Regions from separate parts of the Enterobacter sp. MGH 24 genome, predicted to be linked through region 2. Evidence: predicted binding sites of a transcription regulator. Region 2 holds the regulator's gene; each other region holds the start of a gene.

Region 1 (7,486 bases), 540 kb from region 2:
CGCAGGCCAGAGGCTTCAAGCACGCGGGTCAGCACCACTTCCCCCCAGTTGCCCTGGGTTTTGTTATCCCCTTTCAGCGCGCGGGTCAGGTTGACCGCCTCCTGCGCCATCTGGGCATTCAGCTGCTGGAGATTGCGAATCTCATGCGCCAGCGTGTGTCGTTCGCGGGCTTCCTGACCAAAGCTGTCCTGCACCTGACGACGAAAACCGTCCAGCTGTTCGCGCAGGGGCGTCAGCAGGCTGTTCAGGCTCTGGCGGTTCTGTTCGTCAACGCGGCGGTTGCTGTGCTCAAAAATTCGGTTGGCGAGGTTCTCAAACTGTTCGCTGAGGCGCTGCTCACTGTTGATCATCTGGCGGATTTTGTCTTCCGCATGCAGTTGGGTGGATTCAAGACGGGTGGTCACTTCGCGGAGATCGGCCTCCAGTGACGTATTGATATCTCGCAGGTTACGCAGCTCGTTGTTGAGCAGTTCGCACTCGTCGCGCCAGTGTTCGCTCAGAGCAAGCTGCTGTTTTGTCGCGCTTAAATCGGCGACCATCTCTTCTCGCTCGGCCAGCTGGTCGGCCTTCTGCTGTGCATGCTGATAGCTGGAAATGAGCCAGCCTATCGCCACGCCCGCCAGCGCAATCACCGCGTAAATCAGGATCGAGATATCCACAATGCCCCCTGCATCAACGTATTACCCGCACAAAATAGAATTGTGCTGTATAAACGTCCAGTTTGAAAGGGTTTTCCTGCGAGGCGCTACGCAAAAAATAAAGGCCGAACGTGTCGGCCTTTGATTTCAGAAGAGAGAATTAGATCAGGCGATGCGCGGCTTCAACCACGATTTTCACTGCATGACTTTCGGTCTGCTTCATAGTTTCGGCGTTCGGGATCTCCTGCTGGGTACGGTTGACGATAACGCCCGCCACCATACCGGCACGCAGACCCTGGCTTGCGCACATGGTCAGCAGCGTTGCAGATTCCATTTCATAGTTCATCACGCCCATGGACTGCCACTCTTCCATTGAGCCTTTGAAACGGCTTACCACGCGGCCTGAGAAGGTGTCGTAACGCTCCTGGCCCGGATAGAAGGTGTCGGAAGAGGCGGTTACGCCCACGTGGGTAGTTGCGCCTACGGACTTCGCGGCTTCAACCAGCGCGGTGGTGCATTCGAAATCAGCCACTGCCGGGAATTCCATCGGCGCAAAGTGCAGGCTTGCACCGTCCAGACGGACGGACGCGGTCGTGACCAGCACGTCGCCGACGTTGATGTGCGGCTGGATAGCGCCGGTGGTACCGATACGCAGGAAAGTACGAATGCCCAGCTGGGCCAGCTCTTCAACAGCAATAGAGGTAGACGGACCACCGATACCGGTAGAGCACACGATCACCGCTTTGCCATCCAGCTCTGCGCGCCAGGTGGTGAACTCACGATGGGCAGCCAGCTTGACCGGCTTATCCATCAGCGCGGCGATCTTTTCCACACGCTCAGGGTCGCCAGGGACGATTGCGAGCGTAGCCCCTTGTAAATCGTTTTTGGTGAGGCCGAGATGAAAAACATCAGACTTAGACATAGGTGACTCCTCTGTGGGTCGGTTAGTCAGAAGAAGTAAAACGGTACTTTACAGAAGCAGCATGCATATTTTCGTGACGCAACTCACCATGAATGAAAATGATTGCATTAAATTTCCATAAAAAAGTGATTTACATCACATTAACAAGTTATATCGCCAGGTGCTGCACAAAAGATAGACCGTTTAAGGCACTGTGAGTTGTTAACCTGGTGTCTATATTTACCTTTGCGCTAACTCATTGGTACGGAGAATGCCATGACTGAAAAAACCGGTTTTGCACCTGCTGCGGCCCCACATGCTTCCACCATCGTGTCGACGCCAGAAGCGGCAATTACCGCGGGTGAGACCTCCATTCCCTCGCAGGGGGAGAATATGCCTGCTTATCACGCACGGCCAAAATCGGCAGACGGCCCGCTGCCCATCGTGATTGTGATTCAGGAGATCTTTGGTGTTCACGAACACATTCGCGACCTCTGCCGCCGGCTGGCGCTGGAAGGGTATCTGGCCGTTGCGCCAGAGCTCTACTTCCGTCAGGGCGATCCGAACGACTACAGCGATATTCCAACATTGCTCAGCAACCTGGTCAGCAAAGTCCCGGACGCGCAGGTGCTGGCCGATCTCGATCACGTCGCCAGCTGGGCGGCGCGCAACGGGGGCGATCCACATCGTCTGCTGGTCACCGGTTTCTGCTGGGGCGGACGCATAAGCTGGCTGTATGCCGCGCATAACCCGCAGCTCAAAGCCGCTGTCGCCTGGTACGGCAAACTGGTAGGTGAAAAAACGCTGAATTCACCGAAACATCCGGTCGATATTGCCACCGAGTTAAATGCCCCCGTATTAGGGCTTTACGGCGGTCAGGACACCGGTATTTCGCTTGATTCGGTAGAGACCATGCGCCATGCGCTCCGTGCGGCAAATGCGAAGGCGGAGATTGTGGTGTACCCGGATGCCGGGCATGCATTTAACGCCGATTATCGTCCGAGCTATCACGCAGAATCAGCCAAAGATGGCTGGCAGCGGATGCTGGCGTGGTTTAGCCAGTACGGCGGGAAAAAAGCATAAAGCAAAAAGCCCGGTGGCGGCTACGCCTTACCGGGCCTAAGTGTCATTAAGCCTGACGTAAATTCTGCGCCGCCTTCACCATGTTGGCGAGCGCCGCACGCGTCTCTGGCCAGCCGCGGGTTTTCAGTCCGCAGTCCGGGTTCACCCACAGGCGCTCTGCCGGAATGCGCTGGGCCGCTTTTTTCAGCAGGGCTTCAATCCACTCCACGCTCGGCACGTTCGGGGAGTGAATGTCGTACACGCCCGGCCCGATTTCATTCGGGTAGTCGAACTCTTCAAACGACTCCAGCAGCTCCATATCCGAACGCGAGGTCTCGATGGTGATCACGTCGGCGTCCAGCGCGGCAATCGAATCCATAATGTCGTTAAATTCGCAGTAACACATGTGGGTGTGGATCTGGGTGTCGTCCTTCGCCACCGCGGCGTTAATGCGGAACGCCTCCACGCCCCACTGCAGGTAGGCGTCCCAGTCGCTGCGGCGCAGCGGCAGGCCTTCACGCAGCGCCGGCTCGTCAATCTGGATAATGCCAATACCTGCCGCTTCCAGATCGGCCACTTCATCACGCAGCGCCAGGGCTATCTGTTTGGCGATGGTTTCACGGGTCACGTCTTCACGCGGGAACGACCAGCAGAGAATGGTCACAGGGCCGGTCAGCATGCCTTTTACCGGCTTGTCGGTCAGGGACTGGGCATACTTCGCCCACTCCACGGTGATCGCTTCCGGGCGGCTAACGTCACCAATGACCACCGGCGGCTTGACGCAGCGGGAGCCATAGCTCTGCACCCAGCCGTTCTGGGTAAAGACAAAGCCGTCCAGGTGCTCACCAAAGTATTCCACCATGTCGTTACGCTCGGCCTCGCCGTGCACCAGCACGTCCAGCCCCAGGCGTTCCTGCTCGATAATCGCCTGCTTGATGTGTTCCGCAATGCCGGTGCGGTAGTGATTCGCATCCAGATTGCCCTTTTTGAAGTCCAGACGCAGGCCGCGGATCTCCGTAGTTTGCGGGAAAGAGCCGATAGTCGTGGTTGGCCAGGCGGGCAGATTGAAACGGGCGCGTTGCGCTCCAGCGCGCACCTCATACGGGCTCTGGCGCTGGCTGTCCTGGGCGGTGATGGCCGCCAGACGTTTTTCCACTGCCGGATTGTGCACGCGTGCCGAGTGACGACGTGCCTGGATCGGCGCGCTCCATTCGGTAATCGCCGCCGTGTCGCCGGTGTTCAGCGCGTCTCGCAGCAGCGTTAGCTCTTCACATTTTTGCAGGGCGAAGGCAAACCAGCTTTTCACTTCAGGGTCGAGGCGGGTCTCCACGCTCAGATCGATTGGGCTGTGCAGCAGGGAGCAAGAGGATGCCACCCATAGCTCACGTTTGCCGACAATATCTTTGATTTGTGCATATTTCTCGGTGAGATCGGCGCGCCAGACGTTACGACCGTTAACCAGCCCGGCGGAAAGCAGCCAGTCCGCCGGCAGGCGCTTGTGCAGCTCCGCCACATCATCTTTACCGTGTACGAGGTCAACGTGCAGGCCCTGCACCGGCAGCGCGGCAATAGTCTTCAGGTTCGGCGTCACGCCTTCAAAATAGGTCGTCAGCAGGAGTTTTACCTGCCCGGCGAGCGCGTCATACGCCGGTTTGAAGGCATTGAGCCAAACCTGGGGCAGCTCAAGCACCAGCGCAGGCTCGTCGATTTGTACCCACTGAATGCCGCGTTTGCCCAGCTCAATCAGCAGCTGTTTGTAGACCGGCAGGATATCCTTCAGCAGGCTGAGTCGGTCAAACGGCTCGCCTTTCACTTTGCCCAGCCACAGGTAGGTTACCGGCCCGAGCAGCACCGGCTTCACCTGGTGGCCCAGCGCCAGCGCTTCATCCACTTCATCCAGAAGCTGCTTCCAGGTCAGGCTGAACTGCTGGCCTTTCACAAACTCCGGCACCATATAGTGATAGTTGGTGTTAAACCACTTGGTCATTTCCGCCGCTGCCGCGGGCTCCCCCGTTGGCGCGCGGCCACGGCCGATGCGGAACAGGGTATCGATATCTACCGATCCATCTTTGTTCTGATGACGAGCCGGGACGTTGCCAAGCAGCAGGCTGGTCGTCAGAACATGGTCGTACCAGGCGAAATCGCCCACCGGCAGCAGGTCAATGCCCGCCTGTTTTTGCTGATCCCAGTGACGGGCGCGCAGCTCGCGCCCCACCGCCAGCAGCTCTTCACGGGTGGCTTTCCCCGCCCAGTAGCTTTCTTGCGCTTTTTTCAGCTCGCGACGCAGGCCGACGCGAGGGAAACCGAGAGTGTGATTGCGGATTGTCATGGTGTGCCCCTTGTGAAATTCGTTATTTAGACGTCCAGATGTTTACACATCTATAATTGGCAGGTACTGTATATTCCTCAAGCGCAATATGTTCATGGCGAAGTGAAGGACTTTCATGATCGAGATAAAACACCTGAAAACGCTACAAGCGTTGCGGAACTGCGGCTCGCTCGCGGCGGCTGCGGCCACGCTGCACCAGACCCAGTCCGCCCTTTCTCACCAGTTCAGCGATCTAGAACAACGCCTCGGCTTCCGTCTTTTTGTGCGCAAGAGCCAGCCCCTGCGCTTTACGCCGCAAGGTGAAATTCTTCTTCAGCTGGCGAATCAGGTACTGCCGCAAATCGCCAGCGCGCTGCAGGCGTGTAACGAACCGCAGCAGACCAAACTGCGTATCGCCATTGAGTGCCACAGCTGTATTCAGTGGCTGACCCCCGCGCTTGAGAACTTCCGTCAGAAGTGGCCGCAGGTGGAGATGGACTTCAAATCCGGCGTGACCTTTGACCCGCAGCCGTCGCTGCAGCAGGGCGAGCTGGACCTGGTGATGACCTCTGACATCCTGCCGCGCAGCGGCCTGCACTATTCGCCGATGTTTGATTATGAAGTGCGCCTGGTGCTGGCGCCGGACCACCCGCTGGCGACCAAAACGCGCATTACGCCGGAAGACCTGGCGACAGAAACGCTGCTGATTTATCCGGTCCAGCGCAGTCGTCTGGATATCTGGCGTCACTTCCTGCAGCCGGCAGGCATTAGTCCGCAGCTGAAAAGCGTGGATAACACGCTGCTGCTGATTCAGATGGTGGCGGCCAGAATGGGCATCGCGGCGCTGCCGCATTGGGTGGTGGAGAGTTTTGAACGCCAGGGTCTGGTGCAGACCAAAACCCTGGGTGAAGGACTGTGGAGCCGACTGTACGCCGCCGTGCGCGATGGCGAGCAGCGTCAGCCGATCACGGAGGCGTTTATTCGCTCAGCGCGGAACCACGCGTGCGACCATCTTCCGTTTGTGCGGAGCGCGGAGCGACCCATCGGCGATGGACCCACAGCGAAGCCAGGATCACCGCTCCCCCAATAATGAAGCTCGGCCAGTGCGGCTGTTGCTGCCAGATGGCGAGGTTGACCAGCAGCCCTGCCGGGACATGCACGTTGTTCATGATCCCCAGCGTACCGGCGTCTACCTGAGTAGCGCCGTAGTTCCACATGAAGTACCCCAGCCCTGACGCCACTACGCCCAGCCAGACCAGAACGCCCCACTGCACGGAGGTTGTCGGCAGTTTTTGCGGGTTACCGAGCATAAACCACGCTGCCACAGCGACAATCGCGGCGCCCATATAAAACCAGGCGAACGCGTTGTGCTGCGGCATCGGACGGGTTTCCATCAGGCGTTTGTAGCCCACCATGCCGATGGCAAAACTGATGTTAGCGAGCTGGACGAACATCAGCCCGGTCCAGAAGTGATCGCTGACTTTGTCATAGCGAATAATCGCCGCGCCGATCACCGCCAGTGCCGCGCTTAGCAGGTAACCCCAGCGCAGGCGGCGCCTGCTGAGCAGGTCGTAAATCAGCGTGATATAGAGCGGCGTCAGTACGGTAAAAAGCAGGAACTCGGAGACAGACAGGTAGACGTAGGCCCGGAAGCTAAACAGATACATGATGCCGAGCTGCATCGCCCCCACCAGCATATAGAGCACAATCGTTTTCAGCGATTGCCCGCGCGTGCGCAGAAACGGCAGGAACACCAGCGCCGCCAGCCCCACGCGCATCAGCACCGAGAAGTAGCTGTCGACCGAACCGGCAAGGTATTCGCCAATCAGGCTAAAGGAGAAGGCCCACAGGATAGTGGTGATAATGAGTAGCGCCACAATGCTTGTCTCTCAAAAAGAAGGAGAGGCATTGTAGCGAACTCTTTAGTTGACATCTGAGCAATAAACAACCGAATGAAGATTATTCAAGGAACAGTTTGCGCAGATACTTCGGCACCGCGTTGTCTGCATTGGTACCGATCACTTCCAGCTCCGGGTGCAGGTCTTTAAGACGCTGGTGCGCGTTCTCCATGATGCAGCCCTTGCCCGCCATCGACAGCATCTCGGCGTCGTTCATGCCGTCGCCAAAGGCGATACAGTCTTTCAGCTCGAAGCCCAGACGTTTCGCGACGGCCTCCAGCGCATGACCTTTGGAGACACCCCCCGCCATCACTTCCAGGCAGGTCAGGGTTGAGAAGCTCACGTTGACGCGATCGCCCCAGCGGGCGTTGATCGCCTGTTCCAGCGGCAGCAATTCCTCATGGTTTACACAGGTGAAGAATACCTTGCTGATCCCTTCCGGCTCCAGCAGACCCGGCTCGTACAGTGAGTACTGGAATACGGCTTCCTTGAAGAAACGCATCTCTTCCGGGCGGTGGCGGTTCATAAACCAGTCGTCGTTGCGATAAACGTTGGTGACGATTTCCGGGTTGTTGTGCACCACGCCGAACAGATCGGCGGCAATATCGCGATCCAGGTTGTGGGTAAAGATCAGGTTACCGTCAGTATCATGCACGCGCGCACCGTTGGAGGTGATCAT
Region 2 (7,486 bases):
CATAAATAGCCATTAATCCACGCTTCTGGATAACCTTCGAGCACATAAATGAACTCTTCTTCATCGCTTTCCGCATGCGGATAGGACGTCCTGCGCCCGGGCGGTAAACGCTCATGATGGATACCGATGCGCCCGAGCCCGAGCTTGCGGGCCAGCGGAGCGCCGATAGAAAACAGCTCGTCGCTGTCTGGATAGGTTGAATCATCCGCGCCTTCAACGTCGCGCCAGTGCCGAATACAGTCAGGTCTTTTCATTGTGTATTTCCCGGTTTGTAATGGGTCAGGTATAGCACAGACTGGTGGATCTCGGTGTTTTTACCAGAACATGATAAAGTGGGGGTTTTCCGTCCTATAACATCCGGGGTGCTACATGGATAAGTCCACAAAAGAGCTGTTAGCGCAGGCCGAAAAGCTGTGTGCGCAACGCAATGTGCGCCTGACTCCGCAGCGCCTTGAAGTCTTACGTCTAATGAGCCTGCAGCAGGGTGCTATCAGCGCTTACGATCTGCTCGACCTGCTCCGCGAAAGCGAGCCGCAGGCGAAACCACCGACGGTGTATCGCGCGCTGGATTTCCTGCTTGAGCAAGGGTTCGTGCATAAGGTTGAATCCACCAACAGCTATGTGCTATGCCACCTTTTCGATCAGCCAACGCATACATCGGCCATGTTTATCTGTGACCGCTGTGGCGTGGTGAAAGAAGAGGCTGCGGAAGGTGTGGAAGATATTATGCATACGCTGGCAGCGAAAATGGGTTTTGCCCTGCGCCATAATGTAATTGAAGCGCACGGGCTGTGCTCTGCGTGCGTTGAAGTGGAAGCCTGTCGTCATCAGGACGCATGCCAGCATGACCACTCTATTCTGGTGAAGAAAAAACCGCGTTAGCGGTAAAAGCAAAGGCGGCACATGGCCGCCCTCAGGGTGTACTTCCTTGTACTTTCGGGTATAGCCCGGTTACCAGCGGTAGTCGTTGCGTTTTTCCCAGTCGCCCACTTCTTTTTCCGCCTGGTCTTTTGCGTAGCCGTAACGCTCCTGGATTTTACCGACAAGCTGATCGCGTTTACCTTCAATGACGGTCATATCGTCATCAGTCAGCTTACCCCACTGTTCTTTCGCTTTACCTTTGAACTGCTTCCAGTTGCCGCCGATTTCGTCTTTATTCATCATCGTGTCCTCTTAGTTAAGCGTCGGGTCGTAACGTCCGTTACGTTCTTTTCTGCTGGACGTGATAATTATTGTAGTTAAGGACTCGGTGGTTGATTTCATATTCGGAATCTTTAACCGTCACGATATATCGTGGCGCGAGGGAAACCAGGTATTGTTTTGCCAGTGGCGGTGCCAGATAAACGCCAGCGATATCCCGCGCAGCGAGAGGAAAACGGCCAGGGCCAGCCACAAACCGTGATTACCCAGCCAGGGAAGCGTCAACAGCGTCAGACCAAACCCTGCCGCCGCGACCGCCATGCTGTTGCGCATTTCCGCTCCGCGCGTCGCACCAATAAACATGCCGTCCAGCAGATAACACCAGACGCCGACCACCGGTAAGATGACTTGCCAGATGAGATAGTGACTCGCCAGCTCGCGCAGCGCTGGGATAGACGTAAGTAACGCAACGATCTGCTCACCAAAGCAGGCGTAAAGCAGACCGAATGCCAGCGCCACCAGTCCCGACTGACGGCAGGCTGCCCGCCAGACGTCCCGAAGCTGCCCGCTTTCGCGTGCGCCGTACGCCTGCCCGGAATGCGCTTCTACCGCATAGGCAAACCCGTCCAGCGCATAGGCGGTAAAGGTCAGTAGCGTCATCAATACCGCGTTGACCGCAACGATTTCTGGCCCCAGCCGGGCCCCGAAAACCGTCAGCGCGCCGAAGCAGAGCTGAAGCAACAGCGAGCGCAGCATGATGTCACGATTAAGCGCCAGCAGCTTACGGATATTGCCGCGCCATGCGGTTTTGAGCAACGCCAGGGAGATGCCGCGCATCGCCAGCACGCGCCAGACCATCCACAGACCAATAATAAAGGTTCCGTATTCGGCAATTGCCGTCGCCAGCGCCGCGCCCTGCACGTTCATATGCAGGCCCATTACCAGCCAGACATCCAGCACAATGTTGAGAAGGTTGCCTACCACCAGCAAAATGACTGGCGCACGGGCATACTGAACGCCCAGTAGCCAACCCAGCAGAACCAGGTTAGCCAGCGAGGCGGGCGCGCTGAGCCAGCGGATCTCAAGGAAACGTCGCGCCTGCGCCAGTACCGCCTCGCTGCCGCCAACAACATGGAGCGCAAGGTCGATCAGGGGCGCACGTAATAAAACGATTAACGCCCCCGCACCAAGCGCAAGGATCAGCGGCTGGACCAGTGCTCGCGCCAGACGCAGCGGATCTTTTGCACCATAAGCCTGGGCTGTGAGTCCGGTGGTGCTCATGCGTAAAAAGAGCAGCAGCATAAACAAGAAGCTGGTTGCCGTCGCACCAATTGCCACGCCGCCGAGATAAACCGGGGAATCAAGATGACCAATAACGGCAGTATCGACCAGACCCAGCAAGGGCACGGTAATATTGGAGAAAATCATCGGCAGAGCAAGACGCCACAATGCCTTATCGGATGCCGTCAGCAGTGACATGAAAAATACCGGGAGTGGGAAACGAAGCAGGCTACAGCGGCGCCATAGCCTGACAGGAAGAGGTTACAGCCATTCACCGTTGCGAATGACCCCAACCGCCAGTCCTTCGATAGAGAAGTTCTGTTCGCGGAGATCGACCACAATCGGCGAGAACTCGTTGTTTTCAGGCAGCAACTGAACGGTGTTACCTTGTTTTTTCAGACGCTTGACGGTGACTTCATCATCAATGCGCGCGACAACCACCTGGCCGTTACGCACATCCTGCGTTTTGTGCACCGCAAGCAGATCGCCGTCAAGAATGCCGATGTCTTTCATCGACATACCGCTGACGCGCAGCAGAAAATCCGCGCTCGGTTTAAACATGGCCGGATCGACCTGGTAGTGGCCTTCAATATGCTGCTGTGCCAGTAAAGGCTCACCGGCAGCAACACGCCCCACCAGCGGAATGCCCGTCTCTTCTTCCACCAGCAGGCGGATACCGCGTGACGCGCCGGAAACAATCTCAATCACGCCTTTACGCGCCAGCGCTTTCAGGTGCTCTTCGGCAGCATTCGGAGAACGGAAGCCCAGACGCTGCGCGATTTCCGCACGCGTGGGTGGCATACCCGTCTGGCCGATATGATCCCGGATGAGATCAAACACCTCTTGCTGCCTGGTCGTTAACGCTTTCATTCCGCCCCCTGGGTGTATATACAGTTATGCTGTGAGTATATACAGTCAAAGGCGATTTTGGAACCAAAAACTGCACAAAAAACCAGGGACTTAATTATTCCTCGAGGCTCATCGGAAATGTGACCAAAGCAGTGTGACCCAGGTGATAACGGCAGTGATAATCGCCAGCAACACGGCAGCAGAGCCCATGTCTTTTGCGCGGCCAGAAAGCTCGTGGAAATCTGAACCAATGCGATCAACAACGGCCTCAATAGCGCTATTAAGAATTTCCACTATCATCACCAGAAGCACGGAACCGATAAGCAGTACGCGGGTAATAGCATCAACATCAAGGAAACAGGCGATAATCACCGCGATGATAGCGGCGACGCCCTCCTGGCGAAAGGCGGCTTCGTTGATCCACGCAGCGCGGAACCCTTTCCATGAATAGCCAGCGGCTTTGATGATACGCGTTAACCCAGTGGTATTATTGGCCATTAAAAGAACCTTTTAAGAAAAAAAGCGTCAGTAACAGGAACTGTAGCGCGTTTCGCTACAGCCTGAAGTATGACGGGTAACAACAGAAATTTTGCGCGCTTTCTGTTATCCTTGCGCCGCAATTGCATTATTAACCAGAGGCTTTACATCGTTTATGTCCGGCTGGCCACGAATTTACTACAAATTACTTAATTTACCATTAAGCATCCTGGTAAAAAGCAAGTCTATCCCAGCAGAACCCGCGCTGGAATTGGGGCTCGATACGTCGCGTCCTATTATGTACGTTTTGCCTTATAACTCGAAGGCAGACTTACTGACGCTTCGCGCCCAGTGTCTGGCGCATGACTTACCTGACCCGCTTGAACCGCTTGAAGTTGACGGCACTTTGCTGCCGCGCTACGTGTTCATTCACGGCGGGCCGCGCGTGTTTACCTACTACACGCCAAAAGAAGAGTCCATCAAGCTGTTCCATGACTATCTCGACCTGCACCGCAGCAACCCCGATCTGGATGTGCAGATGGTGCCGGTATCGGTGATGTTTGGCCGTCGCCCGGGCCGTGAAAAAGGTGAAGAGAACCCGCCGCTGCGCATGCTTAACGGCATCCAGAAGTTCTTCGCGGTCTCCTGGCTGGGACGCGACAGCTTTGTGCGTTTCTCCCCTTCCGTTTCGCTGCGTCGAATGGCGGACGAGCACGGCACCGACAAGATCATCGCGCAAAAACTGGCGCGCGTGGCGCGTATGCACTTCGCTCGTCAGCGCCTGGCTGCCGTAGGGCCACGTCTCCCGGCGCGTCAGGATCTGTTCAACAAGCTGTTGGCCTCCAAAGCGATTGCCCGCGCCGTTGAAGACGAAGCGCGCAGCAAGAAAATATCGCATGAGAAAGCCCAGCAGAACGCCATTGCGCTGATGGAAGAGATTGCAGCGAACTTCTCTTACGAGATGATTCGCCTGTCCGATCGTATTCTCGGCTTTACCTGGAACCGTCTCTACCAGGGCATCAACGTTCATAACGCCGAGCGTGTACGTCAGCTGGCGCATGATGGCCATGAGATTGTCTATGTTCCCTGCCACCGCAGCCACATGGACTACCTGCTCCTTTCCTACGTGCTCTATCATCAGGGGCTGGTACCACCGCACATTGCTGCCGGTATCAACCTGAACTTCTGGCCAGCAGGTCCGATTTTCCGCCGCCTGGGCGCCTTCTTTATCCGTCGTACCTTCAAGGGCAACAAGCTCTACTCCACCGTGTTCCGCGAGTATCTGGGCGAGCTGTTCAGCCGCGGCTATTCCGTGGAGTACTTCGTCGAGGGCGGTCGTTCCCGTACCGGACGTCTGCTCGATCCGAAGACCGGCACGCTGTCGATGACCATTCAGGCGATGCTGCGAGGAGGAACCCGTCCAATCACGCTGGTGCCTATCTACATTGGCTATGAGCACGTGATGGAAGTGGGCACGTACGCCAAAGAGCTGCGCGGTGCGACCAAAGAGAAAGAGAGCCTGCCGCAGATGCTGCGCGGCTTGAGCAAGCTACGCAATCTCGGTCAGGGCTACGTGAACTTCGGCGAACCGATGCCGCTGATGACGTACCTGAACCATCACGTTCCCGAGTGGCGCGAATCCATCGATCCTATTGAAGCGATTCGTCCGGCCTGGCTGACGCCAACGGTCAACGGCATCGCGTCCGAGCTGATGGTGCGCATTAACAACGCCGGTGCGGCTAACGCCATGAACCTGTGCTGTACGGCGCTTCTGGCTTCGCGTCAGCGCTCGCTGACCCGTGAACAGCTCACGGAGCAGCTGGATTGCTATCTGGACATGATGCGAAACGTGCCGTATTCCGTTGATTCAACCGTGCCTTCTGCTACCGCCAGTGAGCTTATCGATCACGCGTTGCAGATGAACAAGTTTGAAGTCGAAAAGGACACGATCGGCGACATCATCATTCTGCCGCGCGAGCAGGCAGTGCTGATGACCTACTACCGCAACAACATCACCCATATGCTAATGCTGCCGTCGCTCATGGCGGCTATCATCACCCAGCATCGCCGCATCTCGCGTCAGGAACTCTTGCGTCACGTTGAGACGCTCTACCCGATGCTGAAAGCGGAGCTGTTCCTGCGCTGGAGCAAAGATGAGCTGGCGGGTGAGCTGGACAAACTGACGGAAGAGCTGCGTCGTCAGGGGCTGATCACCGTCTCAAACGACGAGCTGCATATCAATCCATCACGCTCCCGTACCCTGCAGCTGCTGGCGGCCGGTGCGCGCGAAACGCTGCAGCGCTACGCCATTACGTTCTGGCTGCTGAGTGCGAACCCGTCTATCAACCGCGGTACGCTGGAGAAAGAGAGCCGGACGCTGGCACAGCGCCTGTCCGTTCTGCACGGCATTAACGCCCCTGAATTCTTCGACAAAGCGGTCTTCAGTTCCCTGGTGCTGACGCTGCGTGACGAAGGCTTCATCAGCGATACGGGTGATGCCGAGCCGGAAGAGACGCTGAAGGTGTACCAGATGCTGGCAGAGCTGATCACCTCGGATGTGCGTTTGACGATTGAGAGCGCGACGCAGGGCGAGTAACGCAATGCCGGGTTATGGCCCGGCCTGATGCCCTGGATAATAAAAAGGCCCGGTAAGCGCTTACGCTACCGGGCCTTATTTTTAAGCCTTGTTACATCACCGCATTCAGCTCAGCAGCGTAAAGGCAATCATCCCAACAATCGCCCCCGTCGTGCCGAGGATGGTTTCCATCAGCGTCCAGGTTTTCAGGGTTTGCGCTTCGGTGGCACCGGTAAATTTACCGAACAGCCAGAAACCCGCGTCGTTAACGTGAGAGACCACAATCGAACCGCCCGCGATACAGATAGACAGCGCGGCCATCTGCGCACCGGAATAGTTCAGCTGTTCAATCACCGGCATCACCAGACCCACCGCGGTTAAACACGCCACGGTTGCGGAACCCTGGATGATACGCACCGCCGCGGCCAGTACGAAGCAGGTTACCGCAATCGGCAGGCCCATCCCGGTCAGCGCTTCGCCCAGAGCCGGACCTACGCCAGAATCCACCAGCACCTGCTTGAACACGCCGCCTGCACCGATCACCAGCAGGATAATACCCGCAGGCTGCAGCGCGGCACCGCAGATCTCCATCACGCGGTCTTTCGGCATCCCCTGACGCATCGCCAGGCCGTAAATCGCCACCAGACACGCGACCAGGATCGCGGTGAACGGGTGACCGATGAACTCAAACCACTCGTAGGCGCTGGAGCCCACCGGCACAAAGCGCGCGGCGATGGTTTTCAGACCCACGAGAACCAGCGGGAGCAGGATCAGCGACAGGCTGAAGCCGAAGGACGGCATTTTACCCTCGCCCAGGTGCGGCTCGGTGATGTCGTCGGGAATATGCAGCTCAACGTAGCGGCTGATGAAGTTGCCCCACAGCGGACCGGCAATAATCATCCCCGGGATTGCCGCGCACAGGCCAATCAGGATCATCCAGCCAAAATCAGCGTGCATTTGGGACGCCAGCAGCATCGGCGCAGGCCCCGGCAGCAGAAACGCTGCGGCCGCCGCCACGCCCGCAAACAGCGGAATAACCAGCTTCACGAGGTTAGTGCCGGTATGGCGCGCCATGGAGAACGCGACGCTTATCAGCAGCACAACGGCCACTTCGAAGAACAGCGGCAGCGCGCAAATCAGGCCAGCCAGACCAATCGCGTAGTG
Region 3 (7,486 bases), 1.8 Mb from region 2:
GTCGTAATGCCAGCCAAAGACAAAATCGGCAAACTGCCCGCCGCTCAGCCGCAGAATATCCGCTTCCACCAGCCGCGCTTCGGCAAGCTCGCGCCATACGCCGCGATAGTCGTTAAACAGCTGATGAAATGACAACCTCACCGGCGGCGCAGAGTCCAGTTCAAACCAGCGTGCGATGCGCGGCCACAGTTCGCTCCAGCGCCAGACATCGCCATTGTTTACGTTGAACGCCTGATTCTGTGCCGCAGGTGACGTGGCGGCCCACAGCGTTGCCTCGGCCAGCAGCCCGGCGTCGGTATGATCCACGATGCTGTGCCAGGTCTGTTCTGAACCGGGAAAACGCAGCGGTAACCCCAGCGCCTTACACAGGGAAGCATACAGGGCGATGCTCAGCGCAAGGTTCATGGCATTCCCCGGTACTGCGCTCCCCACCACGCCCGGCCTGATGGCATGCCAGTGCCAGCGTTTCCCCCGCTGAAACTGGCTGAGCCACGCGAGCTGCGCGGCGTTAAATTCAGCACCCGGTACGCCGGGATCGCTTTCCCGCGCCGGGGTTTTAAACGGCCCAAGATGCGCACCATAGACTTTGTACCCCTGCATCAGGCTCACCGTCTGCAAAGGTGCCGTTTTTTCGAGGGTGCTGACCAGATTACGCAGCATGGTGACGTTCGGCTCAACCATGTCCGTCCAGTTCGCCGCGTTCGCCCAGGCGCTGTAAAAGATGTGGGTGACACCGTTCAGGGCGTGCAGCGCCCGTGCAGTGTCCTGCGCATCCAGTAAATCGACGTTCACCACGGGAATGCCGTCAGGATGAGACTCGGCATGGCGGCTAAGGCCGATCACCTCCCACTGATGGTGCAGAAGCGTGTTAACCAGCTGTCTGCCGACAATGCCGCTGGCACCCGCGACCAGGGCGACGTTGTGTTGCTGCATCTTATTCATGGTGTTTCTCCGCAAAGGGTGACAGACGCAGTGTGATCTATTATTTTTTCTGGAGATATCCCCTGAAACCGATGGCACTTATAAGCAGAATCATTAAATGAACAATAAGCTCACGGCCATTTCTACCTTTCTACGCGTCGCTGAAGCGGGTTCGTTTTCGGCGGCCGCCCGTCAGACCGGTATTAAGCAATCCGCCGTCAGTCAACAGATCGCGGCACTTGAGGATGAGCTTGGCGTGGTGCTGCTGCACCGTACGACGCGTACGATGAAGCTGACCGAGCAGGGTGAACGTTACCGGCGAGATATGCAGCTTGTGCTGGACGCCATGGGGGAAGCGGAGAGGCGCTTACATCCTGTCGATCATAGCATTCAGGGACGCGTCCATGTCCAGCTACCGAGCGGCCTAGGTCAGATCGTTTTGCCGCATCTGCTGGCGCTACAGCACCGGCATCCCGAACTGCAGCTGATGATTTCCCTGGATGACCGCCTTGCCGATCTGGTGACGGAAGGCGTGGATGTCGCGATACGGCTGAGCAGTGAGCCTCCGCAGGCGCACGCGGCTCGCGTGCTGGCGCGTATTCAAGCCGCGCTGTTTGCCGCTCCCGGTTTTCAGGCGGTACACGCCGTCAGCGAACTGACGACGCTGCCACACGTACGGTTCAGCGGTATTCCGCTGGATGCCCCCCTGCGCCTGATTTCTGACGAGGAAACGGTCGAGATCAGCGTGAATACCGTTTTCCGTGCCAACACCAGCGACGCGCTGCTGCAGGCGCTGGTGTCCGGCATCGGTATCGGCGGCATGCAGCGACCGCTCGTGGCCAGGGCGCTGCAGGCGGGCACGCTGGTACCGGTACTGCCCGAGTGGCGGCTACCCGATCGTTTCCTCTATGCCGTCTATCCTGACGCCCGCTTTATTCCGCAGCGCGTCAGAAAGGTCGTCAGCGTGATTGAGCAGTTACTGCCTGAGATCGCGACGCATGAAGCCACAAAATAGTCGCCTTCTACTTCGCCACCGGCAAATCGGCGTATCGCGTCGTATAGGCCGGTGACAGCATCTCACGCTTCATCGCCCAGGATTTCTCAATACCCTGCCCGGCAAACCATATCTTCCCTTTGCCAGAATGATTTACGCTGTCGATCGTCTCCATCAGCGCCGCGCTGTTGGCGCGCAGACGGTTATCGTCAAACAAGTTTAGCTGGGCGACGCCGCTGCTGAAAAAATCCGCCAGCATGACCCCGGCTTTCATATAGCGATACCCGTCGAGCCATATACGCCCCAGCGCCTCCGTGGCGGCGCGGATGATATCCCGCGAGTCATTGGTGGGCGTCATCAGGGTGACAGAAGCCTGATTGCCGTAATAAATTTCGTTGTCCGCATGCGGGCTGGTGCGCACAAACACGCTGATAAAACGACAGTATTGATGCTCGCCGCGCAGTTTCTCTGCTGCCCGCTCCGCGTAGGCGCAAATGGCCTGGTGCATCTCCTCGTACTGCGTAATACGGTGTCCAAACGAACGGCTACAGATAATTTGCTGCTTCGTGGGGGTGAACTCTTCCAGATCAAGGCAGGGCTCGCCGCGAAGCTCGCGGGCCGTACGTTCCAGCACCACGTTGAAATGTTTGCGGATGACCCAGGAGGACGCTTCCGCCAGCTCCAGCGCTGTGGTAATGCCCATCGCGTTCAGTTTTTTCGTGATGCGCCGCCCTACTCCCCACACCTCCTCTACCGGAACCTTCGCCAGCAGTTTACGCTGCCGTTCGCGGCCTGAGAGATCGACCACGCCGCCCGTGCTGGCCCAGCGTTTCGCCGCATAGTTGGCCAGCTTCGCCAGCGTTTTGGTCGGGGCAATACCGACGCCAACGGTTAAGCCCGTATTTTTAAAGACCTGCGTGCGCATCTGGTGACCGAACGCTTCCAGTGACAGGCAGTGACTGACCCCTGAAACGTTCACGAACGCCTCGTCAATGGAGTAAATCTCTATTGCCGGGGCGAGATCGGTCAGCGTCTGCATGACCCGACTGCTGAGATCGGCATATAGCGCATAGTTCGAGCTAAAGACATAAACCCGCGACGGGTAGAGCTTTTCTTTGAATTTAAAATACGGCTCACCCATTTTTATGCCGAACTGCTTTGCCTCCCGCGACAGTGAAATAATGCAGCCGTCGTTATTGGACACCACTACGATGGGTTTCCCCTCCAGATCGGGCCGGAATACCCGCTCGCAGGAGGCATAGAAGCTGTTCACATCAACCAGCGCGAACATGTTTATGCGTTTTGAGCGTGTGGGTGACGACGCCGAAGATCTGCAGCTCCTCTTCGGACTGAAAGGTAATCGGCTGATAGCGGGCATTATGCGGCAGAAGTCTCAGAACCGGACGGGTTTGTAGCTCTTTCACCGTAAACTCACCGGCGACCGACGCCACGACAATATCCCCATGTTCGGCATTTAACGAACGATCGACCACCAGCAGATCGCCGTCGCCGATCCCCGCCCCAATCATGGAGTCTCCACTCACCTTGATAAAATAGGTCGCACTGGGGTGCCTTACTGCCAGCCGGTTAAGATCGAGACGATCTTCCACATAATCCTGCGCCGGGCTGGGAAACCCACAGGCAACACGTTCTAAAAACAAAGGTAATTCAATGATTTGTTTTGGGTGATAAGAAAAGAGAGTGTCCATAGTGCCTTTCTCGCCAGATACTGTATATAAATACAGTATTACGGATTATGGACAAGGATCAAGGTCATTTCCGGAGACGAATCCAAACGCGTTGAAGTTTGAGCGGTTTTAATTGAGCAACATCGCCCGCCGTTAACAGGCCTGACATTACAAGTCATATAAAAGTCATGTGTAAATCTGTTCGTTTATGACTTATAAAAAATAACATCACTATGCGATAACTACATATTGACTTTAAAGTCAGATAAAAGCATATTTTACAGCACGAATTAACAAGACTTACTGGAGAATATTTCCCATGCCAGCCCGTGACTATCCAGACAAGCGTGTTGCACGCGGTCTGGCAAAGGAGGCCGATCTCAGGATGCTGAGCGCCCGCATCGATCCCGACCTGATGGAGTACATCAGAATCACCGCCTTTGAGACGCGTAAAAGTAAGCAAGAGATTGTGGCGGAAGCGTTAGCGCTCCACAGGCAGAAAAGTCAGACAGGGCCCTAAGCGCGCAAAGCCGAAAGTCCCCTTCGGGCTTTGCGCATATCACGTTTAATCTATCAGCGAATTCAGCGTTTCCAGTGCTTCAGGCGGTAACTGCAAATCCGCCGCCGCGAGGTTTTGCCGCAGATGCGCCACGGAAGAGGTGCCCGGGATCAGCAGAATATTCGGGGAACGTTGCAGCAGCCATGCCAGCGCTACCTGCATTGGCGTCGCGCCCAGTGAATCCGCGACAGCCTTCAGCCCGGAAGATTGCAGTGGCGTAAAGCCACCCAGCGGGAAGAACGGCACATAAGCAATCCCCTGCTGCGCCAGCAGATCCACCAGCGCGTCGTCACCCCGGTTCACAATATTGTACATGTTCTGCACGCACACCACCGGTACCAGCTTCTGGGCTTCCGCAACCTGGGTGGCCGTGACGTTGCTCAGGCCAATATGACGCACCAGCCCCTGCTGCTGTAATTCGGCCAGGGTGGAGAGCGGTTCAGCAATCGACCCTTCCGCCGGCCCGTGTGCGCTAAACATGATCCGCAGATTCACCACGTCCAGCACGTCAAGCTGCAGATTACGCAGGTTGTCGTGCACCGCCTGAGTCAGTTCCTGCGCGGAAAAGGCCGGCAGCCAGGCACCTTTGTCGTTGCGGCGGGCACCAATCTTGGTGACGAGCGTCAGATCGTCCCGGTACGGGTGAAGCGCCTCGCGGATCAGCTGGTTAGTGACATGAGGACCATAAAAATCACTGGTATCAATGTGGTTCACCCCTGCCGCCACCGCTTCGCGCAGCACGTCCAGCGCGGCTTGCTTATCCTTCGGTGGACCAAAGACGCCCGGCCCGGCGAGCTGCATCGCACCGTAGCCCAGTCTTTTAACCGTCCGCGTTCCGAGCGCGTACGTCCCGCTTTTATCAATGCTGCTCATGTTAACCTTCCTCATAAAAATGATCCGGATTTACAACAGGTTCCCTCGCAGAACCATTAGTTAAGCGCGAGTTAATTAAAGTTTAAATTCTCTACGACGATAGTAATGAAGTACCCCTGCATCTTCTCTAACGGACGACCGCTATGCTGAAAAATCTGCACGTGATTACCGGTATTATCTTTGCCCTCACCATATTCTGTCTGTTGCAAGTTGTCACGGGAGGGTTGTTCTACTCTGCCGTCAGCAACGACCGCCATAACTTCCAGAATTCCGGCGTGCTCAATGCCCAGCAGGAAAGCCTGAGCGACAGCGTGAACACGCTGGTGAAAACGCGCGTCACCGTCACCCGCGTGGCGATCCGCTATCTGAAAAACCAGCGCGACCCGGCTTCCCTAGCGGCGATCAATAAACTGCTTGGCACCGCAGCCGACTCGCTGGCAAAAGCCGAAGCCTATAACAAAGAGTGGCAGAAACTGCCGCAGGTTAACGGCCAGGAGGCGGCATTAACCGACGAGATGCAGAAATCCTGGAACCAGATGCACGAAGTGATGCGCTTATCGATTGAGTATCTGCGTGCCGACAACTATCAGGCCTATGGCGATCTGGACGCCCAGCAGGCGCAGGACGAGATGGAAGCGGTCTATAACCGCTGGCGCGCCGAAAACAACACCCTGCTGAAGGCCGCAACCGAAGAGAACCAGAGCAGCTTCACGCAGATGCAGTGGACCCTGGCGGCGATTCTGCTGGCCGTTATCGCGGTTCTGGTGGTCATCTGGCAGGGTTTACAGCACCTGCTGTTGAAACCACTCCACTCCATTATGAACCATATTCGCGCCATTGCAGGGGGCGACCTGACGCAGGATATCGCCATCTCTGGTCGCAATGAGATGGGTCAGTTGGCCGCCGGCCTGCACGAGATGCAGCAGTCGCTGGTGACCACCGTCAGCGCCGTACGGGGAAGTACCGATTCCATCTACACCGGCGCAGGCGAAATTGCCGCAGGGAGCAACGATCTGTCCGCCCGTACAGAGCAGCAGGCCGCCTCGCTCGAAGAGACCGCCGCCAGCATGGAGGAACTGACCGCAACGGTTAAACAGAACTCCGATAACGCCCGTCAGGCCACGCTGCTGGCGAAAAACGCCTCTGAGACGGCCGCGCGCGGCGGTCACGTCGTGGATAACGTGGTTCGCACCATGAACGAAATCGCCGACAGCTCGCAGCAAATTGCGCATATTACCGGCGTGATTGACAGCATCGCGTTCCAGACCAACATTCTGGCGCTTAACGCAGCGGTGGAAGCGGCACGCGCCGGGGAACAGGGGCGTGGTTTTGCGGTTGTTGCAGGCGAAGTTCGTACGCTGGCGAGCCGCAGCGCGCAGGCGGCGAAAGAGATCAAAGGGCTTATCGAGAACTCCGTCAGCCGGGTGAATACCGGTTCTGAGCAGGTCAGCGAGGCCGGCACCACCATGAAGGAAATTGTCGCCGCCGTCACCCGCGTGACCGATATCATGGGTGAGATTTCATCAGCCTCTGACGAGCAGAGCCGCGGCATTGAGCAGGTGAGCCTGGCCGTTTCGCAGATGGACAGCGTAACGCAGCAAAATGCCGCGCTGGTGCAGGAGTCCGCCACGGCGGCGGCGGCACTGGAAGATCAGTCCGAGCAGCTGCGCCAGGCGGTGGCCGCGTTTCGTCTGAACGGCAAAGAAAAAGCGGTCGCTCCACGTCCGGCCAATCTGAAAACGTCACAGCTGCTGCGTCCGGCCACGGCAACCGCCTCTACCGACAGCAACTGGGAAACGTTCTGAGTCTCAGGCGGGCGAGGATATCGCCCGCTAGCGGCTGCGCTTGGCGTGACGCTCCCAGTTTTCCTGTTTTGCTTCATCGGATTTTCGCAGTGAAACATAACAAGCCCCGCTGCCGCCGTGATGCGGCAGCGCCACGCAAAAAGCCTGCACTTCCTCGAACTCGGTTAACCAGCGCGCCAGATAGCTGCGCACCACGTTAGGATGCGAGTTCTGCTCGCGCCCTTTCCCGTGGATGATAATCAGGTTACGTAACCCGTCGCGCCCGGCCTGGCGAATAAAAGAATAGAGCATCTGACGGCAGCGCTCTGCAGGCTGGCGTAAGAGGTTTAAGCTGGCCTGGCGGGCATATTTCCCCGTGCGCAGCTTATCCATCACGCCCTGCTGCACCCCTTCGCGCTGGAAAGCCAGCGGTTCTTCCAGGGGCAGAACGTCAAGAAAGTCCAGCGTCAGGAAGTTATCCAGCTGTTCATTATCCACCTCTTCGCGCACCCGCGTATTGCGGCTGGGCTGCCAGTGAATATCCGCGCAGCGCTTCAGGGGCTGGACATCTTCCATGGCGTCAAGAAAAAAGGATTTGTCGTCAGGGTTCATGGGCATCCTCCGGCTACAGCTGAGGACGGTACTATACCTGCGCCTGAGGCAGGCC
Region 4 (7,486 bases), 1.6 Mb from region 2:
CTCGACCGCCAGCTGGTGTATCAGCTTTATACGCTGATGAACCGTGCCATTCTTTTTGGCGGAGAACACCTTGTTAACGCGCAGCGGGCACTTGAGCGCATGCTTGCCGCCTGAGAAGAGAACGGGTGGCCTTGCCGCCACCCTAATCGTTTACAGAAAACCGAGCAGTGAGAAGAAGAAATATCCCGCCACAATGATAATCACGGGAAGGATATAGAGCGGGAAAATTTGCAGGAAAATGGTGTGACGCGGCACAACAATGCGGGATTCAATCTGCTCCCGACTCATTCCTTCCGGGCCTTTGGCCTGCTCCAGAATCAACTGATCCTCAACGCCTTCGCGTAAAAAGCGCGTCTGGCGACTCATTCTCGCGCCAGAGGCCTGCAGTGCCAGCGCGACAAAGATCAGGGCGTATATTACCCAAAAGCCGATATTCAGCTGTTGATGAAAATCCGGGGTGGGCGAGTTAAACCAGAAGACATTCAAAAATGGCGTATTAAAACGCATCATCTCAATCATGACATGAGCGAAATCAAGCATTACCGCATTGATACCCGGCTGTTTTTCGCTGTGATCGTACATAAATTTGAGTACAGAAATCAGCGTAGAAATGACGGCAGGAATAAAAATCACCCAGCCAGCAATACGTTTTAAGACCGCAATGCGTCCAGCTTGTTGATACGTCATCAGTTCCTCTTCATAAAGACGCGTTATTTGTGCCTAAGTCTACCTGCTGGCCATCAATTTCGCCCGATCTTTGAAAGCAATATGCTAAATTGCAGAGTGTGCTTAGCACGTATCGTCTGTCGAACACCCTGGAAAAGGAGACGTTGTGATGTCGACACCGCGCCAAATTCTTGCCGCAATTTTTGACATGGATGGATTACTGATCGATTCCGAACCGCTGTGGGATCGCGCCGAACTAGATGTGATAGCCAGCCTGGGCGTGGATATCAGCCGCCGTAATGAACTTCCCGATACGCTGGGCCTGCGCATCGATATGGTGGTTGACCTGTGGTTTGCCCAACAGCCGTGGGTAGGTCCCGATCGCGATGAGGTGACCGCACGCATTATCAGCCGCGCCATTTCTCTGGTGGAAGAAAGCAGGCCGCTGCTGCACGGCGTACGGGAGGCCGTCGCGCTGTGTAAAGCCCAGGGGCTGAAGGTTGGCCTGGCCTCGGCTTCACCGCTGCACATGCTGGAAAAAGTGCTCACGATGTTTGAACTGCGCGACAGTTTCGATGCCCTGGCGTCCGCTGAAAAATTGCCTTACAGCAAGCCGCACCCGCAGGTCTATCTGGACTGTGCCGCAAAGCTGGGTCTTGATCCACTTCACTGCGTTGCGCTGGAAGATTCCGTTAACGGTATGGTGGCGTCGAAGGCTGCGCGGATGCGCTCCATTGTGGTGCCCGCTGAAGAAGGCCGCCACGATCCCCGGTTTGCGCTTGCCGACGTGAAGCTTAATTCACTGGCAGAACTCACGGCGCATCATCTGCAGGGCGGCTAACGCCCTCCTCCGGTTTGTGACAAACAGTTACACCGTCACCTCTTCCGCCTACTGTATAAAAACCCTATACTGTATGAATTGACAGTTTCGTGGGTTTTATCATGACGGCGGAAGGCCACCTGCTTTTTTCAATTGCGTGCGCAGTATTTGCCAAAAACGCTGAACTCACTCCCGTGCTGGCACAGGGGGACTGGTGGCATATTGTCCCTTCCGCCGTCCTGACCTGTCTGCTGCCCGATATTGACCATCCTAAATCCTTCCTCGGGCAGCGCCTGAAGTGGGTATCAAAACCCATTGCCCGCGCGTTCGGCCACCGGGGGTTTACGCACAGCCTGCTGGCCGTGTTTGGCCTGCTGACGCTTTTCTATTTAAAAGTGCCCGAAAGCTGGATAGTCCCTGCCGATGCCATTCAGGGAATGGTGCTGGGTTATTTAAGCCATATTCTCGCCGATATGCTGACGCCTGCGGGCGTGCCGCTGCTGTGGCCCTGCCGCTGGCGTTTCCGTTTTCCCATCCTCGCACCGCAGAAAGGTAACCAGCTTGAGCGTGCACTGTGCATGGCGCTGTTTGCTTACGCGGTCTGGATGCCGCAAACCTTGCCCGAAAACAGTGCAGTCCGCTGGTCATCCCAGATGATTAATTCGCTGCAATTTCAGTTCAATCGCTTTATTCATCACCAGATTGAACAGTAAACCGACAAAATTATCCCATTTGTCATAACCCATTCCATTTGGATATAAGCGCTGCATCACACTTCTGCTAACCTTCCGCCAACAGGATCGGTAAAAACCGACCCAATAATAAATCAGGAGAACGGGGATGAATTTTCCACTCATCGCGAACGTCGTTGTGTTCGTTGTATTGCTATTGCTTCTCGCGCAGGCGCGCCATAAACAGTGGAGCCTGGCGAAAAAAGTGCTGGTTGGTCTGGCCATGGGTGTCGTATTTGGTCTGGCATTACAGGCGATTTATGGCTCCGAAAATCCAGTTCTGAAAGATTCGATTCAGTGGTTCAACATCGTCGGTAACGGCTATGTCCAGCTGCTGCAGATGATCGTTATGCCGCTGGTGTTCGCCTCTATTCTGAGCGCCGTTGCCCGCCTGCATAACGCAACCCAACTGGGTAAAATCAGCTTCCTGACCATTGGTACGCTGCTGTTCACCACGCTGATTGCCGCGCTGGTGGGTGTGCTGGTCACTAACCTGTTTGGCCTGACCGCAGAAGGTCTGGTTCAGGGTACGGCTGAAACGGCGCGTCTTACCGCGATTCAAACCAACTACGTGGGTAAAGTAGCTGACCTGACCGTGCCGCAGATGGTGCTCTCCTTCATTCCGAAGAACCCGTTTGCTGACCTGACCGGTGCGAGTCCAACCTCGATCATCAGCGTGGTTATTTTCGCCGCGTTCCTGGGCGTAGCGGCGCTGAAGCTGCTGAAAGACGACGCGCCAAAAGGCGAACGCGTGCTGACCGCGATTGACACCCTGCAAAGCTGGGTGATGAAGCTGGTACGTCTGGTCATGCAGCTCACCCCTTACGGCGTGCTGGCGCTGATGACCAAAGTGGTTGCCGGCTCTAACCTGCAGGACATCATTAAGCTGGGCAGCTTCGTTGTCGCCTCTTATCTCGGCCTGGGCATTATGTTCGTGGTACACGGCATCCTGCTGGGCGTGAACGGCGTCAGCCCGCTGAAATACTTCCGTAAAGTCTGGCCGGTCCTGACCTTTGCCTTCACCAGCCGTTCCAGCGCCGCGTCTATTCCGCTGAACGTTGAAGCGCAAACCCGTCGCCTGGGCGTGCCTGAATCCATCGCCAGCTTCTCTGCCTCCTTTGGTGCCACCATTGGTCAGAACGGCTGTGCGGGTCTGTACCCGGCGATGCTGGCCGTGATGGTTGCCCCTACCGTTGGGATTAACCCGCTGGATCCGGTATGGATCGCCACGCTGGTTGGGATTGTTACCATAAGTTCTGCAGGCGTCGCTGGCGTTGGCGGTGGCGCAACCTTCGCCGCGCTGATTGTGCTGCCTGCGCTGGGTCTGCCCGTGACGCTGGTCGCCCTGCTGATCTCCGTTGAACCGCTGATCGACATGGGTCGTACCGCGCTGAACGTGAGCGGCTCCATGACCGCCGGTACGCTGACCAGCCAGTGGCTGAAGCAGACCGACAAAGCGATTCTGGAAAGTGAAGACGATGCCGAGCTGGCACACCGTTAATCACGGTAGAAATAAAAAAACCGCCTGATGGCGGTTTTTTTATGGCTGTTATTCTTCAACCTCTTCATCCTGACGGATCTGCGTCGCCCACCGCTGCGCCGACTCCGGCACGGCAAACGTAGGCGAGCGGCGGAAATGTTCGCCGATCAGCACAAAGGCCACGTATTTCCCCCGCAGCTGCCAGACATCGCGAAAACCCTCCACTTTCAGGGCATGGTCAGGCGGCGCGGGCTCAACGCGGGGCACATAGCTAATAACCTGGCGGTTTTGTTGACGAAGAGGTTTCATAAGCGACTGGTTCACTAAAGCAAATTCTTGAAGCAGGAAAATTCTATGATAGCCGATCCTGCTGCCTTCCGTCGCGCTCCGAGTGGGTGGGATGGCTCCTTTCGTTAATGACGGCATGTGAAAACTCTTAGTTCGCGAGCCATCTCACGACATTGTTCTATCCTTAATAGGGTTTTTAGCAATGGATAAAGGAGAAGCGTGCAATGTCGAACAAAGATAAAACTCATCAATCACCGATTCATGGCACTGAGGAATCTCAACCGGGTATGGACTCTCTCGCCCCTGCTGACGGCTCTCATCGCCCCTCCCCTGGCCCTTCCGCACCGGGCGAACAGCCTACCGCACCGGGAAGCGTGAAATCGCCGGACACGGGCAACGAGAAGCTGAAATCGCTTGAGCCGCACCGCAAAGGCGGCGAAGGTTTCGCGCTCACCACCAATCAGGGCGTGCGCATTGCTGACGATCAGAACTCCCTTCGCGCAGGCGCGCGCGGGCCAACCCTGCTGGAAGATTTTATCCTGCGGGAAAAAATCACCCATTTCGACCACGAACGGATACCGGAACGCATCGTCCACGCGCGCGGTTCCGCTGCGCACGGCTACTTCCAGCCTTACAAGAGTCTGAAAGCGATCACCAAAGCGGACTTCCTCTCCGACCCGGATAAAATCACCCCGGTGTTTGTGCGCTTCTCCACCGTACAGGGCGGCGCGGGGTCGGCGGACACGGTGCGCGATATCCGCGGCTTTGCCACCAAGTTTTATACCGAAGAGGGTATTTTCGATCTGGTGGGCAATAACACTCCGGTGTTCTTCATTCAGGACGCGCATAAATTTCCTGACTTTGTCCATGCGGTAAAACCGGAGCCCCACTGGGCCATACCGCAGGGACAAAGTGCGCACGACACCTTCTGGGACTACGTCTCCCTGCAGCCTGAAACGCTACACAACGTGATGTGGGCGATGTCAGACCGCGGCATTCCGCGCAGCTATCGCACCATGGAGGGGTTTGGCATCCACACCTTCCGTCTGATCAACGCCGAGGGTAAAGCCACGTTTGTCCGTTTCCACTGGAAGCCGGTGGCGGGTAAAGCCTCGCTGGTATGGGACGAGGCGCAGAAGCTGACCGGACGCGATCCGGACTTCCATCGCCGCGAACTGTGGGAATCCATTGAAGCGGGCGACTTCCCGGAATACGAGCTGGGTCTGCAGCTCATACCGGAAGAAGACGAATTTAAGTACGATTTCGATCTTCTTGACCCGACGAAGCTGATCCCGGAAGAGCTGGTGCCGGTTCAGCTGGTGGGTAAAATGGTGCTCAACCGTAACCCGGATAACTTCTTTGCCGAAAACGAGCAGGTCGCGTTCCACCCGGGGCATATCGTGCCGGGACTGGACTTCACCAACGATCCGCTCTTGCAGGGACGTTTGTTCTCCTATACCGATACGCAGATCAGCCGTCTTGGCGGGCCGAACTTCCACGAAATTCCGATCAACCGCCCAACCTGTCCGTACCACAATTTCCAGCGCGACGGGATGCACCGTCAGGATATTGATACCAACCCGGCTAACTACGAGCCGAACTCGATCAACGATAACTGGCCGCGTGAAACGCCACCGGCGCCGAAACGCGGTGGATTCGAATCGTACCAGGAGCGTGTCGACGGCAACAAAATTCGCGAGCGCAGCCCGTCGTTCGGCGAGTACTACGCCCACCCTCGCCTGTTCTGGAACAGCCAGACGCCGATTGAGCAGCAGCACATTATCGGCGGCTTCAGCTTTGAGCTGAGTAAGGTGGTGCGTACCTACATCCGCGAGCGGGTGGTCGATCAGCTGGCGCGCATTGATATTCAGCTCGCCCAGAGCGTTGCGGATAACCTGGGTATTACGCTGACCGACGAGCAGCGCAACCTTGCCCCGCCGAAAGAGGTTAACGGCGTGAAGAAAGATCCGTCCCTGAGCCTGTATGCGGTGCCGGGTGGCTCGATTAAAGGCCGCGTGGTCGCCATCCTGCTGAACGACAACACCCGTGCCAGCGACGTGCTGGGGATTATGCAGGCGCTGAAAACCCAGGGCGTGCATGCGAAACTGCTTTATTCCCGCATGGGCGAAGTGACCGCCGATGATGGCTCCGTGCTGCCGGTGGCGGCGACCTTTGCAGGGGCGCCATCGCTGACGGTTGATGCGGTGATTGTGCCGTGCGGGGATATTGACAGCCTGCTGAACAACGGTGACGCGGTGTATTATCTGCTGGAAGCCTATAAGCACCTGAAACCGATCGCGCTGTCCGGCGACGCGCGACGGTTTAAGGCACAGCTGAAGGTGGCCGATCAGGGCGAGGACGGCATTGTCGAGGGAGACAACGTTGACGATGTCTTTATGACGAAGCTGTTTGATTTGCTCGCCGCGCACCGCGTCTGGTCGCGCAGCAGTAAGATTGATCAGATTCCGGCGTAAAAAAAGCCCGGTGGCGGCTTCGCCTTACCGGGCCTACAAGAGTTAGAAGGTCGTTCGTAGGCCGGGTAAGGCGAAGCCGCCACCCGGCAACTCTTACAGCTCCCTGAACGTCCCCAACCGATACCCACGCTCGGCAATCGCATACTTCAGCGACGCCGACGTCAGCACGTCCAGCTCCGCCAGGCGCGGCCAGCAGTAAGCGCTTTTCCGCACGGTGTTATCGACAAAAGCAGGATGCGCCATCACTTCTACCGACTTTTCACCCCGCGCGGCGGAATCATCAAGCACCTTCAGGAACAGCGCTTCGTCGATCTCATCGCCGTAGAATGCGCTGCTGAACCCCTCTGTTGTCGTCACGGCGCACTCCGGTACCCCGCGCGCCTCACGATCCACGCGCATCGCCACGCCTTTGCGCTGCGCAAACTCAGCGACAATCGGAAAAATTGCCGGGATCATATGCACGTGGTGATGGCTGTCGATATGCGTCGGCGCCTGACCAAACACATCGACGAAGCGGTTGAACTGACACGCCAGTTCGTGGGCAATCTCTTCAAGCGGCAGCGCGCCCTGCTCCGCCAGTTCCCAAATCCATTTGCCCAGCTGTCCGTCACGCGTCAGGCCCGGCATTGGCGAAAGCGGCATCCCGAGCGTCAGCACAAAATGCATGCCGACGCCCAGATCCGGCACCTCGCGGCTCAGCTGCGCCGCGTGTTCAACCGCCTCACCATTCACCAGTGCCGTGGTAGAGGTCACAATCCCCCGGCGACAGGCTTCAATAATGCCGTAGTTCTGGCCTTTCGACAGGCCAAAATCATCAGCATTCACGATCAGCAGGTTTTCCATTGTGCGTCCTCTCAGTGGTGTTTGAACTTTAGCTTCTCGATCGTGGCGGCAAAGTTCGGCAACCATTTTTCATGCGCCAGGATCATCTCGCTGGCCAGCTGCTCCGCATCGCGGTCAGAATGCACCAGCGGGCTGAGGTTCAGCGCCAGAAGCACGTCATTGAGTTCGCCGCTCAGCGCCGCAT

The links. Region 2 encodes LexA, which represses DNA repair genes until DNA is damaged. Its sites were predicted from a motif close to TNCTGTATGTACATACAGNA; they were not measured.
Region 1: metR (HTH-type transcriptional regulator MetR) is a predicted target of LexA. The motif match lies at 4,995-5,014, and genes of this name have one in related genera.
Region 3: umuD (translesion error-prone DNA polymerase V autoproteolytic subunit) is a predicted target of LexA. The motif match lies at 3,643-3,662, and genes of this name have one in related genera.
Region 4: L370_RS06245 (metal-dependent hydrolase) is a predicted target of LexA. The motif match lies at 1,575-1,594, and genes of this name have one in related genera.

What each region holds. Positions count from the first base shown of each region.
Region 1 is NZ_KI535657.1:1,195,871-1,203,356, forward strand. It holds gene rmuC (DNA recombination protein RmuC) at 1-659, opposite strand, end outside; gene udp (uridine phosphorylase) at 799-1,560, opposite strand; gene L370_RS16100 (dienelactone hydrolase family protein) at 1,816-2,622, shown strand; gene metE (5-methyltetrahydropteroyltriglutamate--homocysteine S-methyltransferase) at 2,669-4,930, opposite strand; gene metR (HTH-type transcriptional regulator MetR) at 5,046-5,999, shown strand; gene L370_RS16085 (carboxylate/amino acid/amine transporter) at 5,887-6,786, opposite strand; gene yigL (sugar/pyridoxal phosphate phosphatase YigL) at 6,869-7,486, opposite strand, start outside.
Region 2 is NZ_KI535657.1:1,732,680-1,740,165, reverse strand. It holds gene L370_RS13615 (cupin domain-containing protein) at 1-254, opposite strand, end outside; gene zur (zinc uptake transcriptional repressor Zur) at 370-882, shown strand; gene L370_RS13625 (CsbD family protein) at 952-1,161, opposite strand; gene dinF (MATE family efflux transporter DinF) at 1,282-2,619, opposite strand; gene lexA (transcriptional repressor LexA) at 2,683-3,291, opposite strand; gene L370_RS13640 (diacylglycerol kinase) at 3,400-3,768, opposite strand; gene plsB (glycerol-3-phosphate 1-O-acyltransferase PlsB) at 3,923-6,343, shown strand; gene gntU (gluconate transporter) at 6,449-7,486, opposite strand, start outside.
Region 3 is NZ_KI535657.1:3,488,828-3,496,313, reverse strand. It holds gene L370_RS05480 (SDR family oxidoreductase) at 1-942, opposite strand, end outside; gene L370_RS05485 (LysR family transcriptional regulator) at 1,040-1,936, shown strand; gene umuC (translesion error-prone DNA polymerase V subunit UmuC) at 1,944-3,206, opposite strand; gene umuD (translesion error-prone DNA polymerase V autoproteolytic subunit) at 3,190-3,624, opposite strand; gene L370_RS05500 (hypothetical protein) at 3,923-4,123, shown strand; gene L370_RS05505 (aldo/keto reductase family oxidoreductase) at 4,169-5,035, opposite strand; gene L370_RS05510 (methyl-accepting chemotaxis citrate transducer) at 5,179-6,840, shown strand; gene smrA (DNA endonuclease SmrA) at 6,868-7,431, opposite strand.
Region 4 is NZ_KI535657.1:3,331,668-3,339,153, reverse strand. It holds gene L370_RS06230 (fructosamine kinase family protein) at 1-114, shown strand, start outside; gene L370_RS06235 (YniB family protein) at 151-687, opposite strand; gene hxpB (hexitol phosphatase HxpB) at 836-1,507, shown strand; gene L370_RS06245 (metal-dependent hydrolase) at 1,609-2,199, shown strand; gene L370_RS06250 (L-cystine transporter) at 2,327-3,718, shown strand; gene cedA (cell division activator CedA) at 3,767-4,123, opposite strand; gene katE (catalase HPII) at 4,210-6,459, shown strand; gene chbG (chitin disaccharide deacetylase) at 6,553-7,302, opposite strand; gene L370_RS06265 (6-phospho-beta-glucosidase) at 7,314-7,486, opposite strand, start outside.